DNA from 3 places in the Methylomonas sp. Uni0009 genome. Region 1 is predicted to be linked to each of the others. Evidence: riboswitches for the same ligand, from Rfam matches in the RefSeq annotation. Region 1 holds a riboswitch; each other region holds the start of a gene.
The links. Region 1 has a riboswitch for cyclic di-GMP ahead of ACWAU0_RS14870 (hypothetical protein). Riboswitches for the same ligand answer to the same signal wherever they lie in the genome.

Region 1 (4,335 bases):
GCTTGGGGGTCAGTTCGCAACACTTTTTACTACAAGGGCAAATCGATATGGGCAAAACCCATTTGCAGTTTCAGTCGCAATTGCAGCGTGATAGCGGCGGTGCGCAAGTCTTGAAGCGGCAGCGCCAGGGCTTGGCGCATGGCTGAAAAACTGCTGGTCAGATTCATCTCCGAATCGGCCGATAAACTGGAATGGTTGAGTCTTGCCGAGCCGGATAGTCAGTCGGCATCCGGCACGATGGCCCAGTTAGCAGCTGTTGCGCAGGGTAAGTCTGTACTGCTGTTATTGCCGGCTGCCTCGGTGTTGTTATTGGAAATCGAGCTGGCCGTTAAGACCACCGCGCAACTGAAAAAGGCTTTGCCGTTTGCCTTGGAAGATTTACTGGCCGAGGACGTGGAAAATTATCATCTGGTTTGGTTAAAGCAGGACCGGGATAAACTCGCCGTGGCGGCGATTACGCACGACACATTAGCGGCGCGGCTTACTCCGTTTCGCGAAGCCGGTTTAGAGCTGGCAGCTGCGTATCCGGAAACCTTATGCCTGCCGTATCAGCCTGGACAAACGACTTTGTTGCTCGAAGAAAGCAACGCAATTTTGCGCAGCGCTGCTTATTTGGGCGGCGGCGTGGATACGCAATTTCTGCCGCAACTGCTGGAAAAAGCCCGTGCCGAAGGTGCTGATTTTCAGACTTTATTGATATGCAAAGCCAGCGAAGACCGCAAGCTGCCTGACGGTTTGGCAAATACCTGTTTGGAAACAGTCATAACAAGGCCTTTGCCATTCATGGCGAGCGCTGTCGAATTGTTACCGGCAGAGCTGAATGTGTTGAGCGGTGCCTATGCCGTCACCAGTCGAAAGGTAGGCCGCTGGCAACAGTGGCTGCCTGCAGCAATTATTTTGGGTGCAGCTTTGGCGGTGCAGAGCTACGCCGTATTGCATACCTACTGGCAACAGCAAGCCGAGCTGAGCGAGTGGGAAGCTAAAACCCAAGCGCTGTTCAAACAAAGCTTTCCCGAGGTGAAACGCATCGTCAATGTCAAAGCCCAAGCCGAGCAACAATTGGCGCAGCTCAGAAAACAACACGATGTCATCGGTAGCGGTTTCATGCGCTTGCTTTACCGGTCCGGCTTGGTATTAAAAGACACGCCGGCCGTGCATTTGAAAAAACTCAATTTCCTGAACGGCGGTTTGCAGTTGCATGTAGTTGCCGATGACATAGGCCAGCTGGAGCAATTCAAACAACAACTGCAAACCAGCATGCAGGTGAAACTTCAATCCGCCGATAGCGGCGCAAACGGCGTGGAGGCGCAACTTGAGATTCGCGAAAAATGACATAGCGCAGCGTTTTGCCGAATTAACGCCCAGAGAGCGAGTACTGGCGCTGGGCGGTTTATTGGTCGTACTGGTGTATGGCGCATACCTGCTGTTTTACCAACCAATTGCTGAACAAAGCCGCTTGCTGAACCTAAAAATCCAGGCGCAACAGCAAATCTATAGCTATTTACAACAAGTCGGCAACGAAGCGGCGGCTTTGCGGCAACAAGCCGCGGTTGATACGCCGGCAGTGGATGGCGGTAATCAATCGCCGCTGGCGTTAGTCGATTTCAGCAGCCAACAGCTGGATATAAAACCGGCGATCAAACATCTGTCACCGGAAGGCGAGGACAAAGTCAGCGTCTGGCTGGAAAATCTGGCCTTCGACCGACTGATGTCATGGTTGACAATTTTGGAAACCAAACACCGCTTGCAAGTGCTGCAAATCGATGTGGAAAAACCGGCCGATGCGGACGGTATCGTTAACGCCAAAGTCTTGTTGGGCGTTGTTTAGCCCGCCTTCATATTAGCCTGGCCTTTAACGTCCGTCGCTCCCGCGCAGGCGGGAGCCCAGTGTTCCCAATCGATTGGTGAAGCGGTCGCAAGGCGTTTGCTTGTCGGGGAATGCCGTGTTCAGCGCACGCAGAGTTCGAAGCTTGCCATCCATGGCACCGGACGCCCTTATCCCGGCGGCATGACGGACTTTTTGGGTTTAACTAACTTGCTCAATAGTCAGCAAGGCCCTTGCCGTCGAGAGCTAGCGGCCACTAATACCTAGGCTACGCCGAAAATAGCTTTATTTGATTCCCGCATCCCAAGCTTCTCCCGGAGGGAGAAGGGGGTTCTTCCTTAACTGAATCGCACTGATGCGACCCCCGCAAACAGAATCTTAGATTTCATCGCTCCCTCCCGCCTAGGTCATCCGCTGAATTTTCGTGTTAGCGGCCGGCTTTGTAATACAGATGTATTACATGTCACGTTAATTTAACAATGCTGTAACCGAAACGCCGCTATTGCTCTGGAATAATTCGCGCCAAGTTGAGGGGTTGAGGAACGGCCGTTCAGCAAAGATTCGGGAGCAACTAGGGAACACGGACGGCACGAACAAGGAGCGGCGAAGGAAGAGGATAGGGAGGAGGCTAGGCGGAACATGGTCGCGGGGGCAACAAAGCGGCGCTGTCAGGATGTTAGATGGTGTCGAGTGCAATCTAAAGCGTGTAAAAGCCAAACTCGTTGTGAAGCGGGGACGGAAAGTCACGGGTCTTGCAGGTCAAGACGGCTGGGCTGTCACCTTATGTCATTAATCGAAATTTAAACATGAGGTTTTAAAAATGAAATTGTCTAAAAAATTGTTGGCAGTTGCAGTATTGGCAGCGGCCGCTTCAGGCGCCGCGGAAGCGCGTATCCAAGCTATCGGCGATGCAACAGCAGACGGTAGTGAGTTTTTGTTTAACCTGGTTAACTACACAGCACAAAACTCTTACACGCTGGATTTGGGCATCACTGTTGAACAATTTTTGGCTAACCCCAGCCAACCATTGTCATTCACACTGAGCGACAACAACTTCCAATCGTTCGCTGCTGCTTACACTGCCGGCAACAACGTTACTTGGGGTGTTTCGGGTGGACATGGATTACTGAACGACCCTTCAGATACTGCTAAGTATGGTTTCTATACAACTTCAGTAGTTCCTGCACCTGCTGCTTTCGATACCAACGCAGCAGACATTAGCAACAGCATGAGTAAATGGAATGATTTGGTCAGCTATATCCAAACTCAAGATGCTAATGCCAACAACCTGAGCACCTTCAAAACAGTCGGCCAACAAGGCTACACTGCTGTTTACGGTAATGATTTGCAAACCGCATTGCCATTTACCGGGCAAGGCCAATTGGGCACCGCTTTGGCCTTTGTTCATGAAAAAGTCAATGATAGCGACTTCGACACTGGCGAATTAGTCACTTTTCCAGGTACATGGAATTTTGCAATCAACGGCAATGTCGGTTCATTGACCTACACCGCTGCACCTGCTGCTGTGCCGCTGCCAGCCGCAGTTTGGATGTTCGGCGCCGGTCTGATGGGTGTACTGCGCGCCACTCGCCGTAAATCGCTGGCGGTTTAATCCCGCAAACGTCTTGAGCCGGCCGGATTCTGTTTTGCTGGTTCCCCCTTCATGAACGGGTCGGCTCAAACTTTAAATTCAATCAATTGAGAGATATACAATGAAAAAGCAATTATTGTCTGCTGCTATCGCAGTGGCTTCTCTGGCAGGTTTCTCGCAAGGTGCATCCGCACATGCGCCTAGCGTCACGCCGGATATCGAAATCTTCATGTCCGGCGCTAGCGCGCAAGACAAAGCCCTTGCGGCATTGTTCGTTAATTTGTGCGATGCCGGTACTTTGGATGTATTTAAAGACAACGGTACAGCGGGTTCCGAAGGTAAAAACCATAGTGCTTATTTCTGCACACTGAACTCTACTAACGTACCCGGCCTGACCGTCAACGGTTCTGCGGCAACCACGGCTAAAGTACTGTTCCACAAACGTTCTGCCGGCGGTTCTGCGCAAGGCGTTAACCCGCTGATCGACGGCGTGGCGATTGCGGCAATGCGTATCGACAACGGTAACTGCACGCAACAAGGCGCGACCAACACTTGGTTTTGCAACGCCAGCGGCGCTAACCTGACCAACGTGCTGTCCGATGCCGGTATTTCCGATGTCGAGCCAAAATTGTTTGTTGGCCCAAACAAACCTTCAAACGCTTCTGCGGTTGATCCAGTGGCTGCCGACGCGGCTCTGAACGTGGTGCCTGCGGCGGCCTTGGTATTTGGTGTGCCGGTTTCCGATAACTTGTACGTGGCTTTGCAAAGAGCGCAAAACCTGTTGGCCGGTTTTGGCGGCAGCTGCGCACCGGGCGATTACACCGAAGCCTGTATGCCTAGCTTGAGCAAACAACAAGTGGCTGAATTGATCTCCGGTCAAATCAAAAGATGGTCCGAGTTTAAAGTAAACGGCACGGCC
Region 2 (4,335 bases), 580 kb from region 1:
ACGCTGCTTTTGTTTATCGTAGACATAGTAAGAGGTCAGCGCCAGCAGGCTCAGGCCAAAAAATTTCGTCCACAACAAAATGTAGGCATCGTCTTCATAGAGCTTCTGACCCTTGTTCAAAATGGCATCGGTTTTATTCATATGTATCCTCGGTGAAAGTGTCGGGCATCTTAATTTAAGTTTGAAAATTTTGTGTTGGAAATATTGGATAGTGTCGTCATAACACAGCCGCCCAAAGCGCAATACCGCGTAACTACAAGGCTGCCAAGAACCAAGCGGTGTTTTTAGCTTAACCCGTAGCTATGCCATGCCATCGCCTTAAATGCAAAAAACGTCTTCTCCACCTGATGGCAAAGGCGATTAGAGGAATCAACCTTTTCTGGGACTGAGTGATTTTCGTCAGCAATTGGCAGATGACTAAAGCTCCGGCGAGGCTGGTCGTCGATTGCCGACGAAGTCATGATACGCATGAGAACGCTGGATTTTTATTTCGGAATTCGTTCCCAACCTTCGTTCCAGCACCCTGATTTTTAAGCACCCAGCTTGGTATATCACTACCCAAACTGATGACTTTTACCCTTACGGCGCAAACTCAAAGCTGCCGCCCAAAATCTCTTAAATAAAATAAGGGATATAACCCAAAATACGCGAAATAACACACCCTGCATAGCGTAATAGCCATCTAAAACCCCAAAAAACCGCCACACTTATTACTACTCCACCCTATCAAACAAAACAGCTTATCCCATTGTTTTATATGAACATAACCATAAAAAAACACTAGCAACCCACGCTCAAATATATTTTGGCAGATGTTTTGCTTTATAAATAGTGCTGCACCCTCCTGGGCGCAGCCACCAAGTCGCCACACTCGTCGCAAGGCGGGGCCGGAAAGCTGCGGATCTGATTCAGATAGTCGAGCTGCCTCTTATGAGCGGGTAAGAGAAGGGTCTAGCCGGTCGAGATTCATACACCGACAACTACCCATAGCGCTCGCTCACTGGTCAGGAATAGTTTGTTGTATCTCCTGATTAGCTAAACCCGTTGTTTAACTCACTACGCAAGCAAGCCCGGTATTTAAAACTCTTTTGGACTGTCTCTCTCGCAACCATAGCGTAGCGTGATCAATCCAGGAATATTGAAATACATAGCGGTTTTAAGGCTGTTCAAATTGCGCGGGAATCCATTGGCCCAGCACTTACCGTAAGCAAAGGACCGGAAAGTAAGAGCCTGGCATCGCGGCATCCGGCGCATGTGCGTTAGGCAACGACTCGCAAAGGGAATTGCGAAACATTGAATGTCGCCGGTAAAACCTACCGGTAAAAATCTTCGTCTTACTATGAAAGGAATTGAAATATGTCTGTTAACACGAAACATGCGCCTGCCTTGAAAAAGGTGGCTGCAACACTTGCTATTTCACTTTTAGGCCTCGGCAATGTACAAGCCGAGACCGTAAACGGCACCATCTATAAAACCGTCGACCCGGTTCACGGCGCCGGCACCACAATCGATTTCTACTCGTTCTCCTTGTCGTCAGCTGCCAATGTGATAATCGATGTCCTGGCGAATGAAGGCTACGCAGCGGGCTGGGGCGCGCATCCCGGCGCGTATGTCGATATAAACGGCGACGGCGAACTAACACTGGCAGATAGCCAATTCCGCATTTTTCAGGACACAGTCTCACTGACTACCGAAATCGTCAGCGGCGACGACAGTCCAGCCTACACCATACCCGGCAATACCGGCGGATGGGCCGATGGCAGCTTGTTGAGCCGAGACTCCTACCTGGCGACTGCATTGGACGTGGGCAATTACATTATTGCTTTTGGCGATTACTCTCTGACCATCGAAGAAGCCGTACTGGGCTTCAACAAGGGCGACACCATCACCGGTGCGACCGGCGTCAACCCGATAACGGGCGCCACCGGTCAGGATCATTTCGACTATCAAATTACCCTGACCGCCACCGACTACGTCACCGGAGCCAGCCTGCCTTTGACCATCACCGGCGAGGGTGTTAGCGCAGTGCCGGTGCCAGGGGCCGTTTGGTTATTCGGTTCTGCACTAATGGGATTCGGTGTATTCGGCAAACGCCGCACCGCGTAAACCCCGGCAAACAAGAGCGAAAAGGTCAGCCGACATCAGCTGTCGACTCACCCCTCGCAATGCATGTCTAAACCCTTTGGAGATGTCTATCTTTTGGCTGCCAGGCCCGAAATACTCAGACAAATCCAAATTAAACAGCAACTTAAATCTACCACAATCGTAAGCAACGATGTGGTAGATATTGGAGACACTCAAAAATGAACATCGATTTACAAACTATTTTTAAAATCACCCTATCCTCCGCCGCGCTAACCCTTGCCGTTGCTCAACCTGCTGCGGCGGCTTGGTCAGGTGCCGATAACACTCTCGAGCTGGGCACCAGCATCTCAAACCCCAGTTTTAATTCCAGCAATTTGGGCTTCGCGGGCAATCCGTCTCTGTCCAATGATGGCTGGGGCATGCAAGGTGCATTTACCAACTTTTATTTAAGCTCATCAGCCCAATCCGTGACTGTCGACGCGCGTTCGTCCGCGGCAAACTTTCCGGCTTTTTCAATTTTCAGAACCAATGTGGCTTATTCGGGTGAAACGGTCGGCGTCGACTCACCGGCTGAGCTAACCGGCCAAATTCACAAATTTAACTCGGTGGGCCAAGCCGGCGATCCAGGCATAATGTGGGCAACCGGCGCGGACGGCATTGTCGAAACCCTGGGCTACGTCAGCTCCTCAAGCAAAAACTACGTTAACTCTTTCGGCGGTGTCATCGACTCCGGCGCCCACGATGTCAGTATCGACGACCTTTATGAAACCGGCGTATCCGGCACTATAGGCGTCACCGGCAACCCTGCTTTTGCCAACACCAAAAGATTCGCGACCTTGACACTGAACGACTTGCAAGCTGGCTGGTATGCCGTGTTCGTCGGCGGTGCAGACGTCCTCGGAAGCAGTGCCGGCATCTCTTTGAACATTTCCGCGTCGGCCGCCCCTTCTACCTACACACCAGCGGCAGTGCCAGTACCCTCCGCTGTCTGGCTGTTCGGTACGGCACTGGCCGGCTTTATAGGCAGAGGCAGAGGCAGAGGCAAACGCAACGCTAAAGCGTAAGCCAACACCCAGCAGATAAGCCGATGTTCCTATAAAAAAAGGAAGCTTGGCGAGGGACTTCGCCAAAGGAATAAAGGATGGCCGATAAATTACGCTTTGTGATTTATCGGCCTTTTTTATAGTTTGAGCCCGCTGATGCGGGCGTTTTGGCCGTATTTGTTGCCAACCAACCATTTCTCAGTGGAGTTTCACCATGACATTGTTTCGTCATAGCCAATTAGCGATTGTTTTAGCCGGAGGTGTACTGCTCAGTTTCAGCGCCGCCGCGGTCGAATTGGCACTAGGGCCCATGCCGATAAGCCTGAAGCATTTGCCCGTTCCGCCTGTTCCCGGCCTACTGGACGGCCCGGACCCTATTGTCGTCAACAAGAATGCCGCGATTGCCTTGGGCAAAGCGCTGTTCTGGGATACTAACGTGGGTAGCGACGGCATGGCCTGTGCGTCCTGCCACTTTCACGCCGGCGCCGACGGCAGAGTAAAAAATCAGCTTGCTCCGGGCGGCCAATCCAGCCCCTTAAGCGATCAAACATTCAGCAATGCCATGACGGGTGGGTCTTTGGGACCCAATCATACCCTCAGCATTGGCGACTTTCCGTTACATCAAAGGGAAGATCCATTCCAAGAACATTCTGCGGTCCTCTACGACACCGACAATGTAGTCGGTTCGTCCGGTACTTTCGGTGGTGAATTCAGAGCCGTGGACCGCTACACAGCGCCAAACGACACCTGCAGCCGCAGCGTCGACAGCCTGTTTCATGCCGGCGCGGTCGGCACCCGCAAAGTCACGCCGCGCAATGCGCCCAGCGTGATCAATGCGGTGTTTAATCATCGCAATTTTTGGGACGGCCGCGCCAACAATGTGTTTAACGGCAGCAGCCCTTGGGGCGACCGAGATCCCGACGCCGGCGTCTGGGTAAAACAGAATGCCACGACGCTAATTAAGCAGCGCCTGCATTTAATCAATTCCTCGCTGGCGTCATTAGCGGTAGCTCCACCGCAAAACACTACCGAAATGGCCTGCCGTAACCGGACCTTGATGGAACTCGGTAGAAAGCTGCTTTTACGCCGCCCGTTGCAAAACCAAAAAGTACATCCTGAAGACAGTGTACTGGGACCTTACAGCCTCAATACCAAACCCGGCACGAACACTCTGTATAAGCTGCTGATCATGCAGGCATTCAATCCC
Region 3 (4,335 bases), 880 kb from region 1:
CACTCCTTGAAAGATATGGCCTACGGCCTATGCCGATAAAGCCCAAAAAGCCGCTAGCGAATAACCAGACCGCAGCGGGTAGCGGCACCGCCGATACCTGTCCGCAACCGGCATAGGCACCCGTGCCCAAACAGAAACTGCCGACATCGACCAGTTGCGCGCCTTGCAACATGCCGGCGTTTTCCGGCGACATCAGTAAATCGCCACTCAACTGCCAGTTTCCGGGGTTGCTAAAGCTCAGGCTCAGGTTGTTTAAGTCGTACACCGCCATCGTGAAATAAATGTTATTGGCCAGGTACCAACCGGTGCGGCCCAAAGTTTGCCGGTTGGCATCGTAAAACAGCGAAAAATCGCCGTTGACCAAGCCGGCTCCAGTCGGCGGCCAGTTCGGCGCATAAAAACCCTGCACGCCGGTCATGCCCACTTGTGCCCCGGCCACGCCGGCCAGCGTGCCGGTATCGATGGCAAAATCGGCTGATGTGGCTTTGACGTAACGCTGGCTGGCTTGCGGACTGGGATCGCTACCGATAGCCGTCAACTCGAACACCTGATTGAGTCCGGAAATCTCGGTGGTATTGAGTTGGCTAAGCAAATGGTCGCCGGTATTGGCCGGATTATCAGCATTGGACGTTGCCGTACTCCAAAACGTCGACAAGTAATAGCCCCCGGCATAAGGTGCCAGCGCATTCCGGTCCAGGTTCATCGTAAACGTACCGCCGGATGGCGCATTCAATGTCGCGGCGTCGGCGCTTGCCGAGGCCATTCCCATACCGATGGCTAGCATCGCCCGTACCACCAAAGCGGGATAGCCACAGTTTTTGTTGATCTTCATAAAATCCCTATCAGCGGATGGTCAGAATAAGCCCTCTCCCTGCCTAAATACACAAGCGGCCGTAGTCGACGGCATGCGGGCACGAAGAGGGATTTATTGCCGAAAGTCCGGGCCCGAAGCGAATCTTGGCGACCGCCCCAAGCCCAATTTGCGAGTTAGGCCGCGACCGAGGCTTTTCTACGACTTTTACCCAGCAAGCCCAGCAGCCCGCTGCCGAACATCCAGACCGCCGCCGGTACCGGTACCGCCGATGGCGCCGTGCTGGGCGCCAGGCTAAAAGTACCGACCACGGCATTGGTATTGGCTCCAACCAAACCGGCCCACAATCCGGTCCATTGCAAATCGCCGCTCAGTAGTAATTCGCCATTGCTGCTTAGCGACTCGGAGACGTTGGTCAGCTTCAAGAAATTTTGGTACCCAAAACCGGTATCGTAGGTTTTGATATTCCAGGTGCTTCCGGTTTTTACCAGGCTAAAGTCGTAGGGCGTCAAAATGCCGCTGCCGCCTTGGCTGGTCAACAACCAGGCGCCGCTCAGACCGATTTGACCGACCGAGGTATTGCCGGCGTCCATCGTCGTGGCTTGTTCGGTACGGCCATAGGGGCCGGCAGCCGGATAGCTGTTGGTCGTGGTGTTGGCGTTAACCGCAAACGACATCGCTGTGCTGGCGGTTGCCGATAGCGTCGTTCCGCCGGTGGTTGCGCCGGTGATACCCAGCAAATTGTCGCTGGCACCCCAATGTTTCGCGACAATCCAGCCATTCGGATAGCCACTGCCAACATTGACCGATGCCGCCGCAAAAGCGGCATTGTTGATGGTAATGGTGGCATCGCCGCTGACTTGTGCAGCGCTGGCTGTAGCAGGCGCCAAAACGGCGGTCAATGCGCTGAAGGCGAGCAGGCCGGCGCTTGCCCATTGAGTGCGGTTGTAGTGCAAGATTGTCATTTTTTATTCCTTAATAAATTACGGTTAAAGTTAATCTGCAAATCGCCAACCCGAATTTCGGGTCTTAAACTGGCAGGTAACCCGGCTGTCTTAATCTCCAAGACCCGTGGCTTTCCGGCTCCGTCTCGCGGCGGATGTGGCATGTTTGTCGCGATCCTTACGACATCACTCTAAATCCCTGAGTGAGGTGCTCCTGAAAAACTCCTGTGGCAAATAGTTAACGACGGCATCAGTACTTGATTGAAAAACTTAGAAACCCGGCGCGACCGGCTGCCGGTGCTACCCGACCCTCGAAATAGCCGTAGGGCTGAAAATAATCCTCATCGCTGAGATTCTTGACCGTGGCCGCCCATTTGAAACGCCCGGTTTCGTAAGCCAACGCCGCGTCGAAGCTGTGGTAGCCGGCGGTTTTAAAGCGATTGTTATTGGATAAATAAGCGCCGGCGCGGGCGTACACGCCGAAACCCAAGCTAAAACCTTGCAACTCATTCTGCTGAAAACGGTAATGCGCCCAGAGCCGCCCGGCATCTTCCGGGACTTGAGCCAAGCGATTGCCGGCAGCCACCCCGGCTTTGTCGTCCATGAAGCGGGCGTCGGTATGCGCATAGTTCGCCAGCACGCTGAAGCCCTCGACCGGTTGCCAGAGCAAATCCATTTCGATACCGCGCGAGCGTTGTTGCCCTGCGGCGACCGAACGCCGCAGGAAATCGCTGCTGTCGGTGACCGCGACCTGGCTGCGCTCGATTTGGTAGAGCGCCAGTTGGCCGCTGAATTCATTCGCAAAATTGAATTTCAGACCGGTTTCCAGATGATTCGACAATTCCGGCGCCGGCGTATCGACGAAATTGACAAACGGTTGGCCGCGCATGCCTTCGCTATGGGAAATAAACCAGGAAACCTCGTCGTTTAGGTCGATCACGCCGCCGAGGCGCGGCAACCATTTCAGCGTATCCGTTGTGACATTTACTCCAGTTTGCGCGTTATTAAAATCGATACCCACCTTGCCCAGCCTAAGACCGGACAGCCAATGCAAACGCCGGTACAGCGTGCTTTGCCACTGCAGGTAAGCGCCGTAAGTGAGGTTTTCGATGAACTGATTTTCCCGGCCCGGACCGGGTACGGCATAAGGGGAGTCAAATAGCGGTGCCCGCAGATCGACCGTACCTACGCCGAATCCTAAGGCGCCGAAATCGCCCTCGATAAAGCCGGCATCTTGCAAACGGCTGTAATCCGCGCCCAGTAACAAATTATTTTCGCTGGGACCCAGCTTAAATTTGCCCTGCAAATTGCCCAATACGCTGCGTTCATGCTGTTGTTGAAACAATTCGGCGTTCACTAATGCCCAGTGCGATGCCGGCAGCAAGGGCCGATCCGCGACCAGGCCATCGCTGCCGAACAGGGTCTGAATTTTCTCGTCGAATTTAGCCTGCGCATAGCGCGCCTTCAGGTTTAAGCGCCAGCTCCCGGTGAGCTGCCGGTCCAGCGTAGCCCATACCGCATCGGCATCCGAATGGCTATCGGGCAGATTGGCCGGCCCCGGGAACAGATCGGGCCGGGTAGCAAAATCGCCGGCAATGCTGCCGGTGGCGGGCAAGCCCTGGTACTCCGGTTGCTGCCAACGCGACAGTTTGGCTTGGATCGTCAAACGGGTTTGCTCGTTATCGGTCAGCGTCAGGGCCGGGTTAAGGTTAAAACGCTGCGTTTCGATTATGTCGATGTTATCTCTGGCGTTGGTATATTCGCCCGTCATGCGCAACAAAATATTGGCGTTTAGCGGTTGATTGACATCGAAAAACGGCTGATAAAAGCTGTGACTGCCGATTCTAAAACCCGCTTCGCCGAAGGCTTTGGCCTGCGGCAATTTGGCAAGCAGATTCACCACCCCACCCACCGGCGAGCCCGAACCGCCGCTGTAAAGCAAGGCGTTTGAACCCTTCAGCACTTCGATTCTTTCGATATTAATAGTGCTTTCCCGGTCACCGGGGTTGTAGTACTGGGTAAAGCCGTCCAGCAGTTGTTCGGAACGAAAGCCGCGAATCAATGTGCCTTCGATAACCGGACTATAGAGCGTATTGCGCGCCACTATGCCGCTGACATTGACTAAGGATTCGCTGAGGTTGATCGTTTGCTGGTCGTCTAACAAGGGGCGGTTAAGCGCGTGCACGGACTGCGGGATTTGCTTGATTGGCGTGTCGGTTCCGGTAGCGCTGGCAATATGCCTGACGGCATAGGTCCGCGCCTCGTCAAGCATCGGCTCGGTGGCGATTTCCGCACCGGCCTCCGCTGTTTTCGAGCCCACGACAGTCATGGCATCCAAGGTAACGGGGGGCGGCAGGCTAGACAGCTCTGTTGCCGCCGGACTGCGTTCCAAAGTCACCGTGTCGGTATCGATAAAACGGTAGGTAAAACCGCTACCATGCAGCAAGTGTGTCAACGCCTGCTCTGCCGACATGTCGCCGCGCAGTTCGGGACTGGCGAGCTCACGCAACATATCTGCTGAAAAAATCAATTCCAACTCGGCTTGCGCGGCAAATTGAATCAGCGCGTTATTCAAGGACT

Region 2: linked by a shared signal. The riboswitch ahead of ACWAU0_RS17295 (hypothetical protein) and the one ahead of ACWAU0_RS14870 (hypothetical protein) in region 1 are both predicted to bind cyclic di-GMP.
Region 3: linked by a shared signal. The riboswitch ahead of ACWAU0_RS10945 (hypothetical protein) and the one ahead of ACWAU0_RS14870 (hypothetical protein) in region 1 are both predicted to bind cyclic di-GMP.

The regions. Positions count from the first base shown of each region.
Region 1 covers NZ_JBTAFN010000001.1:3,184,388-3,188,722, forward strand. The annotation lists gene gspK (type II secretion system minor pseudopilin GspK) at 1-146, shown strand, start outside; gene gspL (type II secretion system protein GspL) at 139-1,332, shown strand; gene ACWAU0_RS14865 (type II secretion system protein M) at 1,313-1,828, shown strand; cyclic di-GMP riboswitch class I at 2,528-2,606, shown strand; gene ACWAU0_RS14870 (hypothetical protein) at 2,646-3,437, shown strand; gene ACWAU0_RS14875 (hypothetical protein) at 3,538-4,335, shown strand, end outside.
Region 2 covers NZ_JBTAFN010000001.1:3,760,638-3,764,972, reverse strand. The annotation lists gene ACWAU0_RS17300 (hypothetical protein) at 1-141, opposite strand, end outside; cyclic di-GMP riboswitch class I at 855-929, shown strand; gene ACWAU0_RS17295 (hypothetical protein) at 1,357-2,106, shown strand; gene ACWAU0_RS17290 (hypothetical protein) at 2,304-3,149, shown strand; gene ACWAU0_RS17285 (cytochrome-c peroxidase) at 3,343-4,335, shown strand, end outside.
Region 3 covers NZ_JBTAFN010000001.1:2,301,364-2,305,698, reverse strand. The annotation lists gene ACWAU0_RS10950 (hypothetical protein) at 1-832, opposite strand, end outside; gene ACWAU0_RS10945 (hypothetical protein) at 988-1,776, opposite strand; cyclic di-GMP riboswitch class I at 1,849-1,927, opposite strand; gene ACWAU0_RS10940 (TonB-dependent siderophore receptor) at 2,006-4,335, opposite strand, start outside.